4 regions of the Neobacillus pocheonensis genome follow, and region 3 is predicted to be linked to each of the others. Evidence: riboswitches for the same ligand, from Rfam matches in the RefSeq annotation. Region 3 holds a riboswitch; each other region holds the start of a gene.
The links. Region 3 has a riboswitch for S-adenosylmethionine ahead of ABES02_RS12625 (sugar ABC transporter substrate-binding protein). Riboswitches for the same ligand answer to the same signal wherever they lie in the genome.
Positions count from the first base shown of each region.

Region 1 (3,810 bases), on a different contig from region 3:
ACCGGCAAGCTCTTTTGCCTTTACTTCGTAATCATATGGATCAGCCCACGTTTTGTTCGGTTGAAGGACTTCATCAGGCACACCAGCAATATGAAGTGGAATGTTCAGACCAAAGATTTCATCTTTAACAGTTTCCACATGATTTAATTCACCCTCAAGGGCAGCCTGAACCATTGCACGAGTATAAGAAAGCTTCATACGGTTTCCGACGCCGTATTCTCCGCCTGTCCAGCCTGTATTTACTAAAAAGACATTCGCATTATGCTCAAGAATCTTTTCCCCAAGCATTTCCGCATAACGAGTTGCTGGGAGCGGTAAGAACGGCGCACCAAAGCAAGTAGAGAAGGTTGCTTGTGGTGAAGTGATTCCACGCTCAGTACCGGCAAGCTTGGATGTATACCCACTTAAGAAATGATACATTGCTTGTTCTTTTGTTAATTTTGAAATTGGAGGTAATACCCCAAAAGCATCTGCTGTTAAAAATACAATCGTATTTGGATGACCCGCAATGCTAGGCAGGATAATATTATCAATCGCCTGGATTGGATATGCTGCGCGTGTATTTTCAGTTAAAGTCCCATCATCATAATCCGGGATTCTTGATTCTTGATTGACTGTGACATTCTCTAACACAGTACCGAAACGGATGGCATCGAAAATTTGCGGTTCCTTTTCACGACTTAGGTTAATACATTTCGCATAACAACCGCCCTCAATATTAAAGACACCGTTTGAAGACCAGCCATGCTCATCATCGCCAATTAACTTACGATTAGGGTCAGCAGAAAGGGTTGTTTTTCCAGTTCCAGACAAACCAAAGAATAAAGCCACATCCCCTTCAAGTCCAACATTCGCTGAACAGTGCATTGAAAAAATATTGTTTTCAGGAAGTAGATAATTCATTACGGAAAAGATAGACTTTTTCATTTCACCGGCGTATTCTGTCCCACCGATTAAAACGATTCGTCGTTCAAATGAAATAATAATAAAAGTCTCAGAGCTTGTGCCATCTACTGCAGGATCTGCCTTGAAATTAGGGGCAGAAATAACGGTAAAGCCGGCTTCGTGTCCAAGCAGTTCTTCTTCCGTTGGACGAATGAACAGCTGGTGGGCAAATAAATTATGCCAAGCAAACTCATTTACCACTTGAATTGGCAGCTGAGATTTCTTATCAGCTCCAGCAAAGCCTTTGAATACAAAAAGCTCATTTTGTTTCTTTAAGTAATCTAATACCTTATAATATAGATTGGTAAATGCTTCTTCGGAAATTGATTGGTTGGAATTCCAATCGATTTTATCTTTCGTAGAACTTTCGACAACGATAAATTTATCCTGGGGAGACCGGCCTGTATACTTACCAGTTGAAACACGAACGGCACCAGTAGAAGTTAAAGTTCCTTCATTACGGCTTAGAATTTTTTCAACTAGCTGTGGAACAGATAATTGCGCTTGAACATTATTTTCTTTTAGTAATTCTTTTAATTCATTTGGAATATGAACAGAATTCATTTCATGTACCATCCTTTTAAATTAATTTTATAATGGCAATTTTTATATCGATTAGTATAACACATTTAAAACATTAGTCTATACTAATTGATGAAATAAAGTTGTATTTTATACATTATTCATGAAATGAGTAAAAAGCAATGCTAAAATGGATAAAAATTCCAAATATAACCATAATTTATTCTTTAATGATAGCGTAAGTTTTGAAAAAATTCATTGACATTGTTCGACAGTGTAGGGTATGATTTACCCTTGAACGGATACTCTCTTATCCCGAGCTGGTGGAGGGACAGGCCCTATGAAACCCAGCAACCTGCAAACGAAGAAGTAGATTGACCTTTTTCGGGCAAAGGTGCTAAACCTGAGGCAAGGCTTGACCTTGAACGATAAGAGTGAAAGGCACGCAAACATTTTGCATTCAACCTTTCCTCATGAGATGGAAGGTTTTTTTATATGCAAAAATATTTTCGTGTTACATTATCGCTTTTTCTTTATTCCATCGTGAGAATTTTTAGCCGGGTTTATTATTAAAACTATTGTTTTTTAATAAAATACCCGTGTTTATTTCATACTACTAAGGGAATGAGTTCCGTATCAACCCGAGGTTAAACGGCAAGGTATACATAGCCCCACACAGATAACCTCACTTTATTTCATTAATATAGGAGGAATTCAGATGTCAACAAAACGTCGTTTGTTCACTTCTGAATCAGTAACTGAAGGTCATCCTGATAAGATCTGTGACCAAATTTCTGATTCTATTTTAGATGCTATTTTAGCGAAGGATGCTAATGCGCGTGTTGCGGCTGAAACATCAGTAACAACAGGCTTAGTTCTAGTTGCAGGGGAAATCACAACTTCTACTTATGTAGATATTCCAAAAATTGTTCGTGAAACAGTTCGAGAAATTGGTTACACACGTGCAAAATACGGCTTTGATGCTGAAACTTGTGCGGTTTTAACTTCAATCGATGAACAGTCTCCTGATATCGCGATGGGGGTTGACCAAGCGCTTGAAGCTCGTGAAGGTTTAATGTCCGATGAGCAAATCGAAGCAATTGGTGCAGGAGACCAAGGTTTAATGTTTGGCTTTGCATGTAATGAAACAAAAGAGCTTATGCCTCTTCCAATTTCACTTGCACATAAGCTGGCACGCCGCTTAACAGAAGTTCGTAAAGAGGAACTTCTTCCTTACCTTCGTCCAGATGGTAAAACACAAGTAACAGTGGAATATGATGAGAACGATAAGCCAGTTCGCATTGATACGATTGTAATTTCTACTCAGCATCATCCTGAAGTTGCATTAGAGCAAATTCAACGCAACTTAAAAGAGTATGTTATCAATCCAGTAGTTCCACAAGAACTAATCGATGAAAACACGAAATACTTTATTAACCCAACAGGCCGTTTCGTAATCGGCGGACCACAAGGGGATGCCGGCTTAACAGGCCGCAAAATCATTGTTGATACTTACGGTGGTTATGCACGTCATGGCGGCGGTGCTTTCTCTGGTAAGGATCCAACAAAGGTTGACCGTTCTGCCGCTTATGCAGCACGTTATGTAGCAAAAAATATCGTTGCAGCAGGGCTTGCTGATAAGGTTGAAGTACAGCTTGCCTATGCAATCGGTGTGGCAAGACCAGTATCAATCTCTGTTGACACTTTTGGAACAGGGAAAGTAAGCGAAGACGTTTTGGTGGATCTAGTAAGTGCAAACTTTGACCTTCGCCCAGCTGGAATTATAAACATGTTAGAGCTTCGCCGACCAATCTATAAGCAAACAGCTGCTTATGGACACTTTGGCCGCACAGATGTTGATCTTCCATGGGAGCGCACTGATAAGGCTGAATCATTACGTGAGCAAGCAAATATCTAATTTCAAACGGGAGTTACATTTTACATGTAGCTCCTTTTTTCTTGTTTTTTTGCAATACCTCGTTATCCGGAATAAAATGTTTAAGTAGGCCGAAAGACGTGAAAAATGGTTATACTCGAATTTTCCTCTAGTTCACAGTGCGATTTTTAAAAAATAATGTTAGTATTAGAGAGTATGTTTTTTTTAGAACATCCTTGTTTAAGGATATTTAGAATGGAGTAGGTGAGGTACATAATGTGTGGTTTTATCGGTTGTGTACACGACAAAACACAGAGCTATAGTAATGAACAAAAACAACAATTTAAAAATATGAACGATATTATAACTCATCGAGGACCTGATGATGATGGGTTTTATTTCGATGACCATATTCAATTCGGCTTCCGTCGTTTGAGTATTATTGACATTGAGTCCGGGCACCAGCC
Region 1 is NZ_JBCNAD010000006.1:68,716-72,525, reverse strand. Features, by position in the region: gene pckA (phosphoenolpyruvate carboxykinase (ATP)) at 1-1,509, opposite strand, end outside; SAM riboswitch class I at 1,775-1,902, shown strand; gene metK (methionine adenosyltransferase) at 2,186-3,385, shown strand; gene asnB (asparagine synthase (glutamine-hydrolyzing)) at 3,620-3,810, shown strand, end outside.
Region 1: another riboswitch for S-adenosylmethionine. It lies ahead of metK (methionine adenosyltransferase); the one in region 3 lies ahead of ABES02_RS12625 (sugar ABC transporter substrate-binding protein).

Region 2 (3,810 bases), on a different contig from region 3:
GCTTCACACCCTGATTATGATTTAGCTAAAAAGTACTTGCCAAAAGGTGCGGGATCTATGGTTATTTTCGGTATTAAGGGTGGAAAAGAAGCAGGGGCGAAACTGATTGATGCTCTTTCATTATGGGCGCATGTTGCTAATGTTGGGGATGCAAAGAGTTTAATCATTCATCCGGCTAGTACCACACATCAGCAGCTGGATGCGGAAGGACTCAAAGCAGCTGGTGTATCAGAGGACTTAATCCGTTTATCGATTGGAATTGAAAATGTTCAGGATCTAATTGAGGATTTAGAATCAGCGATTGAGGCGTCAACTGGGTTAACGTCGATAAAGGCCAATGTATAAAATTTCCTAAATTATTTTTTCAGAAATTTCATTGACACTCCTTTTTATCCGTGTTACGATAGCTTTTGTGAAATAATTACTTAATCGATTTAAAGTGTTAATTGAATATAGGATGCTTGATGCTCTTATCAAGAGAGGTGGAGGGATGTGCCCGATGAAGCCCGGCAACCGTCAATTTATTGAAATGGTGCCAATTCACACAAAGCGATTGCTTTGGGAGATGGGAGAAAGGATTATATTAATGATGCCTTTCTGCCTGCGCAGGAAGGCTTTTTATTTTCCTGAAATAGGAATCATTCCAATGGAACAATCAAACCCTATATTCAAGTAGTAGGTTGCAATTTCAGAATTTTAAGTAAACAGGATAAAAAGTAGGTGAAACCATTCAATGATTTCGATAAAAAATGTCCGAAAAATCTTTCCTTCGAAACAGGGGCAGCTAAAAGCAGTTGATGATGTCAACCTAGAAATTAAAGAGGGAGAAATTTTCGGAGTGATTGGATATAGCGGCGCAGGGAAAAGTACCTTAATCCGGATGCTCAATGGACTTGAACTTCCAACGGATGGTACGGTTACGGTGGCAGGTCGCGAAATTTCAAAAATCAAGGGAAGCGAGTTAAGGAAGGCGCGCCAGGAAATCAGCATGATTTTCCAGCATTTCAATCTCCTATGGTCAAGAACCGTTAGCGATAATATTGCCTTTCCATTAGAAATCGCCGGAGTCCCAGCCTCTCAAAGGCAAAAAAGAGTTAACGAGCTAATTAAGTTGGTTGGTCTTGAAGGCAGAGAAAATGCTTATCCTTCTCAACTTAGCGGTGGGCAAAAACAAAGGGTCGGTATTGCCAGAGCACTTGCCAATAACCCTAAGGTATTACTTTGTGATGAGGCTACCTCAGCGCTCGATCCTCAAACAACGGATTCAATCCTAGACTTATTAGTCGATATCAATAAACGGCTTGGATTAACAATCGTTCTAATCACGCATGAAATGCATGTCATCCGAAAGATCTGCCACCGGGTAGCTGTCATGGAAAGCGGGAAAGTCGTGGAGATTGGACCAGTATTGGATGTATTTAAAAATCCAGAACAGGCCATTACCAAACGCTTTGTACAACAGGTAACAGAACCGGAGGAAACAAAGGAAACTGTTGATCATTTGCTTGAACGATACCATACCGGACAAATCGTCCAGTTAACTTTTGTTGGCGAATCAGCAGAGCAGCCAGTGATTACAAATTTAATTCGTCATAACAACGTGACGGTTAATATTTTGCAGGGGAAAATTTCGCAAACGCAAAGCGGTTCATATGGAACCCTCTTTATTCATCTTGATGGGGATGACCATGAAGTCGACAAAGCCGTAGACTTTATCCGGTCGCAGCAGGTTGGAGTGGAGGTGGTTGTAAATGATTAAAGAATATTTTCCAAATGTTGATTGGCTAATTTTGTGGCAGGAAACAAAAAATACCCTTTATATGTCGGGGATTTCAGTCCTAGCAACCTTTATTTTAGGGACCCTGCTCGGATTAATATTATTTCTTACTTCAAAGGGAAACCTATGGGAAAATAAACCGATTAACGTGGTATTCAGTGCGATCGTTAATATTTTCCGCTCCATACCGTTTATCATCTTAATCGTGTTATTAATTCCGTTAACAACGATATTGGTTGGATCGATGATTGGCGTTAATGCCGCCTTGCCTTCACTAATTATTGGGGCTGCCCCGTTTTATGCGCGGATGGTGGAAATTGGCCTTAGAGAGATTGATAAAGGGGTTATTGAAGCAGCCCGTTCAATGGGAGCAACAACTGGCACCATCATTTGGAAGGTACTACTTCCAGAATCAATGCCGGCACTCATTTCAGGGATTACGGTTACAGCGATTGCCCTTGTCAGTTACACGGCGATGGCGGGTGCGATTGGGGCAGGCGGCTTGGGAAGTCTCGCTTACAACTATGGGTACCAGCGAAACCAAAATGATGTCACCTTTATGGCTACAGTCGTCATTCTACTTATTGTGTTTGTGATTCAATTTATTGGTGATTTCATCACTTCAAAATTAGATAAAAGATAAAAAGGAGAGGTTAAAATGAAGAAATGGTTAACAGTACTTTTAGCATTAACACTTGCACTTGCTTTAGCGGCTTGCGGTAAATCTGAAGAGAAGTCCGAAAGCACAACTGAAAAGGGCAGCAAAACAACAACATTAGTTGTCGGGGCATCAACTGTTCCACACGCAGAAATTCTTGAAAAGGCAGCACCACTTTTAAAAGAAAAAGGTATTAATTTAAAAGTAACCACATTCACAGACTATGTTTTACCAAACAAAGCTCTTGCTTCAAAAGAACTTGATGCTAACTACTTCCAGCACATCCCTTACTTAGAGTCTCAAAATAAAGAGTTTGGATATGGTTTTGTCAATGCTGGCGGTATCCATATTGAGCCAATTGGTATTTATTCTAAGAAATACAAAAAACTAAGCGATCTTCCTGAAGGTGCACACCTAATTATGAGCAACTCTGTCGCTGACCATGGCCGTCTTCTTTCATTACTTGAAAAAGAAGGACTAATCAAGCTAAAAGACGGAATTGATAAAACAAAAGCTGAATTAAAAGATGTTGTTGAAAATCCTAAGAAATTAAAGTTTGATGCTAACTATGAAGCGAAATTATTACCACAAATCTATAACAATGGCGAAGGCGATGCTGTTCTAATCAACTCCAACTATGCGATTGATGCTGGTCTAAACCCAGTTAAAGATTCCATCGCAATCGAAGATAAAGAATCACCATACGTAAACGTAATCGCGGTTCGTAAGGGCGATGAAAACAAACCTGCAATCAAGGCTCTAGTTGAGGTACTTCATTCAAAAGAAATCCAAGACTTCATTCTTGAAAAATACAAAGGTGCCGTTGTACCGGTTTCTGAATAATAAAAGATGAGAAAGCAGGCGTCCAGCCTGCTTTTTCATATAAATAGGAAGAAAGTAAGAATACATGAATCAACCTAAATGGGTAAAAATACAAGAGACTTTAAACTTGAATCCCCTTGGCAAATGGTAAAAAAATAAGGTATTATTTTAACCGAGTGTGTTTTACATAATAGGTTATTTGTCAGAATTATCGTAAAATTCCTTTTTGTATTCTCATTTAGGACTTGCTTAATGAAAATAGCTGCTTGGTTTTTACTGTTTTAGAGTTGCTAATACATTTCATTTGTTATAAGATTGGAATGAGAATAAAATGAGAATTGAGTTACAGATCACACGTGATCTACATTGATACAAATTAATCTTTTCGGAGGTATAAATATGGCTGGATCAACGTTAACTATCAAGGATTTACACGTAGAAATTGATGGGAAAGAAATCTTAAAAGGTGTAAACCTTGAAATAAAGGGTGGAGAAATTCACGCAATCATGGGTCCTAACGGAACTGGTAAATCGACTTTATCTTCTGCTATCA
Region 2 is NZ_JBCNAD010000020.1:261,056-264,865, forward strand. Features, by position in the region: gene ABES02_RS11380 (O-acetylhomoserine aminocarboxypropyltransferase/cysteine synthase family protein) at 1-345, shown strand, start outside; SAM riboswitch class I at 468-572, shown strand; gene ABES02_RS11385 (methionine ABC transporter ATP-binding protein) at 734-1,759, shown strand; gene ABES02_RS11390 (methionine ABC transporter permease) at 1,752-2,420, shown strand; gene ABES02_RS11395 (MetQ/NlpA family ABC transporter substrate-binding protein) at 2,436-3,278, shown strand; gene sufC (Fe-S cluster assembly ATPase SufC) at 3,657-3,810, shown strand, end outside.
Region 2: another riboswitch for S-adenosylmethionine. It lies ahead of ABES02_RS11385 (methionine ABC transporter ATP-binding protein); the one in region 3 lies ahead of ABES02_RS12625 (sugar ABC transporter substrate-binding protein).

Region 3 (3,810 bases):
TTTGGATTTCGCTGCATAGATACGAGCAAGATAATTCCGCTAATCACCAATAATGCACTAGTACTGATAAATACCGCAGAAAACCCAAAGTAACCGGAAAGGAAGCCGCCTAGCATTGGTCCGATTATATTGCCAAGAAATCTCAGACTATTGTTATATCCCAATACCTCACCTTGCATGGCAATCGGAGCTTCCTGACGAATGTAAGCAATTCGGACAGGTATTATTCCGCCAATCGTGACACCAAGCGCGAAACGGATGATGACGAGCTGCCATAGGCTGGTTACGGCTGCACCTGGTAAGTAAACCACTCCTGCAAGGAATAGGAGAATAACCAGTATTTTGATATAACCATATTTGTCAGCAATCTTTCCCCATTTCCGTGACATCATTAGATTTCCAAGTCCAGCTGCTGAAAAAGCAATTCCCGAATAAAAGGCAACATTTGTTTTTCCATGCAGGTCACTAACAAATAAAGACAAAATCGGCTGAATGCTAAAATGGGCAATCTGAACGAGAGCAGAGATTAAAAGGACGGTTAATAAAACAGGGTTGCGGGTAATATGCTTTAACACCTCTTTACTCGAATAACTTGTTATTGATCCCTTTTTCACTTCGACCCGAAATTCTTTTGTGGCAATAACTAGCAGAGCAGAAATGAAAATAGAAATTGAGGTCCACTTAAATGTGGTGGCATAGCCCAGTGAATCTGCTAATATTCCTCCTAGCATCGGTCCCAATAAAGAACCGGTAATACTGCCAGTTTGCAATGTTCCAAGGACACGGCCGGCAATCTGTTTCGGTGTTTGAGTTGAAATAAATGCCTGGGACATCGGAATGAAGCCAGAAAAGAATCCCATGAAAAAGCGTAGCAGCAATAATTGCCAGACAGAATGGACAAAGCCGATAAGGAAAATGGAGAATGCCATTCCAAGGCCAGATATGATGAGGATTTTTTTTCGCCCATATCGATCTCCAATTTTGCCCCAAATAGGCGAAAATAGAAAAGCTGATACGAACGTTATTCCAAACGTGATCCCAGACCAATGTTGTACGTATTTCTCTGAAAAATCTCCAAACGACTCAATGTACAGTGAAATAAATGGCATGACCATCGTCATACTTCCGGCAACAAAAAAGTTAGCAAACCACATAATCATTAAATTACGTTTTGCACGATCCTGCTGATTCACGGTACATAACACTTCTTTCTTAAAAATATTTCGGTTCTCTAAATATAATAATACCGAAGTTAATCAATAATTCAAATATTAAACATATTTTTAAAAAGTTATTTATTAAAAATATTCATAATACTATTGACAACTTGTTAATGGGAGTTTAAATTAAATTTAATACTTTAAATCAATTAAATTATTTTACGTTCTCTTATCAAGAGTGGCAGAGGGACTGGCCCGATGACGCCCAGCAACCGTTCCAAAAGGAATTGGTGCTAAATCCTGCAAAACAAGTTTTTGTTTTGAGAGATAAGAGAGGAGTAGTCCATTTATTGTGATGAAACCTCTCTTTTCTGGAGAGGTTTTTTATTTTTTAAATAAAATCAGACTTTTCCAATAGGAGTAACGAGAATTACGTAAAAAGAAAAGGGGAGTTATCATCATGAAGAGAAATTTGTTAAAAAGCACACTTGTTTCAGCACTAGCGGCTACACTTCTTCTTACAGGATGTGCATCAAGTGGAGAAACAAAGCAAGCAAGCGGTAATAAAAATGTATCGCTTGAAGGGGTGCCTGAACGATTTGCCAAAGGTGATCCGGTTAAAATCAAGGTCATACGTAAAATTGGCGGTGACGACCATACTGCTCAATTCTTAGCTGGTGCGAAAGAAGAAGGACAAGCATTAGGTTTTCAGGTGGATGTGTTCACTGCAAATGGTGACACGGCAAAGTTCCATGATGCGATCAATCAAGCTTTAGATCAGGATTATGACGGATTTGTTATTTCCCATGGTGATGACGACGCTACCATTAATGATGTGAAGAAAATTGTTGAAAAAGGAAAAAGTGTAGTTGCTTTTGACTCCAATCCCAAGCTTGCTGAAGTAGAAGGGGTAACGCTGACTTCACAGGATGATGAAGCATTAGCAACATTAGCACTTGATCAGCTTGTAAAAGAGACAAAAGGAAAAGCTAAGATTGCCTACCTTTGGGTGGACGGCTTCCCGCCAATGGTGAGAAGAAATAAAGTTTATCAGGACGTACTTGCGAAAAACCCTGGTATTAAAGAGGTCGAACGCTTCGGTGTAGCGTCTGCCGACACAAGTGTGCAAACACAAAATGCTGTTGCGGCGATGTTAAATAAGTATCCTAAAGGAAAATTAGATGCGATTTTTGCGACTTGGGATGCGTTTGCCATTGGTGCTGCCCGCGCTCTGAAGGAAGCGGGACGTGAAGAAGTAAAAATTTATGGAATTGATGTTTCCAATGCCGATCTTCAAGAAGTTCAAAGAAAAGGCAGTGCTTGGAAGTATACGGCTGCAGTTGATCCTAAGCTTATTGGCGCAGTCGATATGAGATTACTAGCGAAAAAACTAGCGGGGGAAGAAACGCCAAAAACCTACGACCTAGAAGCATCACTCGTGTCACAGAAAAACGTTCAGGACTCTAACGAAGCAGTTAATATGGTAAATCTCGCAAAAATCATACCAGGCTGGGGTCAATCTACTGCGTTTGAAGAAGATTGGATGAAAACATTAAAGAAGCACTACAAGAAATAATCGCTGGGCACTCTCTTTTTCGTCAGATGAAGGGAGTGTCTGCATGATGGGAGGTGCCATTTTTGACGACTACAACTTTAGAAATGAAAAACATCTCAATAGAGTTTCCTGGTGTAAAGGCCCTGAATCAGGTCGATTTTTCAATCGAAACAGGCGTCATTCATGCTTTGATAGGAGCAAACGGTGCGGGGAAATCCACATTAATGAAGGTTCTTTCCGGTGCTTATGATCACTATACCGGTGAAATTGGTCTGGACGGACAAAGCTTAAAAATCCGCACACCGAAAAATGCTCAGGACGCCGGCATACAAATCGTTTACCAGGAAGTAGATACAGCCCTGATTCCGTACCTATCTGTCGCTGAAAATATTATGCTGCTTGATTCGGTTCATAACATGGGGAAAAAGCAGTGGATAAAGTGGAAGGAAATTCATGATCGAGCTAGTAAAATACTTGCTGATTTAAATATTAATCTTTCTTCGAAAAAACTAGTAAGTGAATTAACGCTGGCAGAAAAACAAATGGTTTTAATTGCTAGAGCGATTTCCAAGCAGTGTAGGTTTCTTATTTTGGATGAACCGACGGCACCGTTGAGCCATACTGAAACAACGGAACTATTTCGTATCGTTAGAGATTTAAAAAAGCAAAATGTAGGAATTATATTTATCTCACATCGACTGCCGGAGATTTTTGAAATCTGTGATGTGATAACGGTGATGCGTAATGGTGAAATAGTGGTAAAAGAGAAGAGTGTAGAAACGACACCGAATAAAGTGGTCGAGCAAATGCTAGGTCAAAAGCTAGAGGAACAATTTCCTGAAAAAAGTTCGACTTTTGGCAACAATGTTCTTGAAGTAAAAGGACTTAACGACGGTGAAAAAATTAATGATTTACATATCCATGTGAAAGCTGGAGAAATTGTCGGAATTGCTGGGCTTGTCGGTGCTGGGAAAACAGAATTATGTAAGGCCCTTTTTGGTTCCTCGAAACGAACTGGGGGAGAAATTTTTCTAAAAGGAAAGAATGTTAGGTTAAGGAGCCCTTACGATGCAGTTAAAAATGGTCTTGCATTAG
Region 3 is NZ_JBCNAD010000021.1:49,853-53,662, forward strand. Features, by position in the region: gene ABES02_RS12620 (MFS transporter) at 1-1,160, opposite strand, end outside; SAM riboswitch class I at 1,387-1,494, shown strand; gene ABES02_RS12625 (sugar ABC transporter substrate-binding protein) at 1,621-2,736, shown strand; gene ABES02_RS12630 (sugar ABC transporter ATP-binding protein) at 2,820-3,810, shown strand, end outside.

Region 4 (3,810 bases), on a different contig from region 3:
GGCATGTTAATCAAACGTCCTATCTTATCTAACGGTGAGCATGTTACAGTGGGCTTTAAAGATGAAGAGTTTGAAAAAATGTGGCTGAAGTAACGTTGCCATCATGCGAAACTGGTAATCGATTTATTTCGATGATAGATTTAAGAGAAAATTTATTGGAGGGATTTAACTAATGAGTACACCAAAAGAATTACGTTATTCTGAAGAACATGAATGGGTAAAAGTTGAAGGAGAAAAAGTGCGTGTAGGGATCACTGACTTTGCACAACATGAGTTAGGCGATATTGTTTTCGTTGAACTTCCTGAAGTTGGCGATGTAGTAACCGCTGATGAGCCATTCGGCAGCGTTGAATCTGTTAAAACTGTTTCTGAGCTTTATGCTCCTGTTAGTGGTAAGGTCGTTGAAGTGAACGAAGATTTAAGCGACAGCCCTGAGTTTGTTAATGAATCACCATATGAAAAAGCATGGATGATTACAATTGAACTATCCGACAGCAGTGAGTTAGACAAGCTGATGACTGCTGAACAATACGATGAAATGATTAAAGAAGACTAATTTTTTGCAAAAGGCACCTCAATGTGGGTGCTTTTTCTATTGAATAAGTATAAATTTCCACTTTTTCTACTACTAATTTTGGGCAGGCTATAATAAAATGTGAAGACAAGCGAAATACAGACATGAGCTAATTCCTATTTTTAAGATGGCAATAATGATATAGTTGACGTACTTAGAAGCAGGCACACGTTATACGGAATTTGGAATATGTTAACATAAAACAACTTCTCTTATAGGTGATGGATAATGAATGATTCGTATGTTGACAAAGTTCTTATTGTCGAAGGAAAATCGGATAAAAATAAAGTAAAGAGTATCGTAAAGGAACCAGTTGAAATCATTTGTACAAATGGAACCATCAGTATCACAAAATTGGATGAATTGATTGAATTTCTTGAAGACAAGGATGTCTATATCCTGGTGGATGCCGACGAAGCCGGCGAGAAATTGCGCAAACAATTTAAACGGGAATTTCCTCAGGCGGAACATTTATATATTGATCGGATGTATCGTGAAGTAGCCACCGCGCCAGTACATCACCTAGCGACTGTACTGTTAGGGGCGAATATTGACGTTCATACCGAGTATTTAGAAATGAGCTAATTGAAAATGAATGAATGGAATAGAAGTGATTTAACTGCCTTCCTCGAATCGGAGGCAACCGGGTTGGTATATTTTTATACCCCTTTATGCGGAACCTGCCAGCTTGCATCAAAAATGCTGCTAGTAATTGAAGAATTAGTTGAAATTAAAAGTGGAAAAATGAACTTAAATTTTTATCCAGATTTGGCTTTGGACTTCGCGGTTGAAAGTGTGCCTTGTTTGCTTATCGTGCAAAATGGGGTGGTGAGAGAAACGCTTTATGCGTTCCACTCTGTGCCGTATTTGTTAGATAAAATTAAAGAGTATATAAGCTAAAAAACAGATGCTGGTTGAGGCATCTGTTTTTTTGAGTCACGGGTGATAGTGGGCGTTCCTGGTTAAAAAAAGTCGTGCCTGTTATTCTGAGAGGTTCAGAGTGCCGGTGCCAGAGAAAAAATAGAGCCGCCGGTCACTGTGAAAGGATCAGAGTGCCCGTACCAGAGAAAAAACAGAGCCGCCGGTCACTGTGAGAGGTTCAGAGTGCCCGTGCCAGAGAAAAAATAGAGCCGCCGGTCACTGTGAAAGGATCAGAGTGCCCGTGCCAGAGAAAAAATAGAGCCGCCGGTCACTGTGAGGGGTTCAGAGTGCCCGTGACCGTAGAAAAGCAGAGCCACCGGTCACTGTGAGAGGTTCAGAGTGCCCGTGACAATGAAAAAGCAAAGCCAACGGTTACCGTAAAAGTTCAGAGTAGATGTATCATTTTAAATCGAGAAAACTATATTCTTTCTTTCCAACAACATAATAGTTTCGCTTTAAAACCCTCCGAATAGTTTTCATTGAATCCACCCCACACCACTCCTGTACAACATTAGTAGTAATTTTCTTATCTGGAAATAGCAGCTTAATTTCCTCCACGCTTCGCAAAATCGCAGAGTCAAGCCCTTCCTCGTATCCACAATCATTACAAACCAGTTTACCGTTAGATAAGGACACATTGAAATTATCAAAGTATGAACGTTTTTCGACATATTTCTCAGGAAATCCCTGCAATAACTGTCGAGCAATAATAAAAGGATTACAGCTCTTTCTGAAAGAATAGTATAGGAAATAGCATTGGACCGGAGTGGTGAAAATGATAGAGGCCTTCAATAAGTTTCTGGAAAAAGTAAGCCAACAAGAGCATATCCTTCCATTGATTGAAGATGCAGATATACGGGTAAACCTTGTATCAAGCCAACAATCCATCCAGTTAGTAATAAAAAAAGGAGTCATTTTTACCCTGCAAAATGAACCCGCAAAATATGAAATAAGCGGCGATTTACATGCCATGACACAACTACTCGAGGGTAAGCAAAGATTACGAACCCTCCAACTAACCATAACAACTCCATTAAGAATCACATTATTGCTTGAATCCCTATTTTACCTTACGAAGGCGCAGGAAGATTTTGCAAAAATAATTTAATCATACGTATTGACTCGGAATTAACGATCAGGTAATATGTAAATAGAATATTCTACCAATTAAAAAATCAATCTTATCAAGAGTGGCGGAGGGACTGGCCCAATGATGCCCGGCAACCGGTTTGACAACAACACGGTGCTAAATCCAGCAGAGCGGACCAAGCTCTGGAAGATAAGAAGAGAGACCCCCTCTTCTTACTGAAGCGGGGGTTATTTATTTTAAAAGGGAGTGGGACTAATGGCTGAAAATCAAAAAAAATATCGGTTTGAAACATTAAGTGTTCATGGCGGTTTAGCTCCAGATCCAGTGACAGGTGCACGTGCAGTTCCGATTTATCAAAACAATGCCTATCAATTTAAAAGCACAGAACATGCAGCCAACTTGTTTAGCTTAGCAGAACCGGGATACATATATACACGTATTCACAATCCGACAACCACGGTTTTTGAAGAAAGAGTAGCTTTATTAGAAGGCGGTGTTGGCGCCCTAGCAGTCGCAAGCGGGATGGCTGCCATTACACTCGCCATTTTGAATATTGCTGAAGCAGGCGATGAAATTGTCGCAGCATCTAATCTCTATGGCGGAACCTATAATTTATTTGCCGTTACTCTCCCTAAATACGGAATTAAAGTGAAATTTGTGGATACCGATAATCCAGAAAACCTCCGCACGGCTATTTCTGAAAAAACAAAAGCCGTCTTCGCTGAAACGATTGGTAATCCAAGCTTGCGCGTACTTGATATTGAAAAAGTAGCGGAAATTGCACATGAAGCCGGAGTCCCGTTAATTATTGATAATACTTTTGCTACACCTTACCTGTGCCGACCGATAGAGCATGGGGCAGATATTGTTGTCCATTCTGCAACTAAATGGCTCTTAGGCAATGGTACAACCACAGGGGGAATCATTGTGGATGGCGGTAAGTTTGACTGGAATTCGCCAAAGTTTCCTGGCTTCATTACTCCAGATGCAAGCTATCATGACCTTGTTTATGCCGAGGCATTAGGTGCCATTGCTTATATCATTAAAGCCCGTGTGCAATTATTACGTGATCTTGGTCCAGCTTTAAGTCCGCAAAATGCCTTCTTGTTTACGCTTGGTCTTGAGACTCTCCATGTTCGCATGAAAGAGCATGTGGCCAATACTAATCAAGTAGTGGAATATTTGTTAAATCACCCCGCTGTTGAGTGGGTCTCTTATCCAGGGC
Region 4 is NZ_JBCNAD010000020.1:257,244-261,053, forward strand. Features, by position in the region: gene ABES02_RS11355 (arsenate reductase family protein) at 1-93, shown strand, start outside; gene gcvH (glycine cleavage system protein GcvH) at 173-556, shown strand; gene ABES02_RS11365 (toprim domain-containing protein) at 803-1,159, shown strand; gene ABES02_RS11370 (thioredoxin family protein) at 1,166-1,474, shown strand; gene ABES02_RS11375 (hypothetical protein) at 2,271-2,603, shown strand; SAM riboswitch class I at 2,674-2,781, shown strand; gene ABES02_RS11380 (O-acetylhomoserine aminocarboxypropyltransferase/cysteine synthase family protein) at 2,841-3,810, shown strand, end outside.
Region 4: another riboswitch for S-adenosylmethionine. It lies ahead of ABES02_RS11380 (O-acetylhomoserine aminocarboxypropyltransferase/cysteine synthase family protein); the one in region 3 lies ahead of ABES02_RS12625 (sugar ABC transporter substrate-binding protein).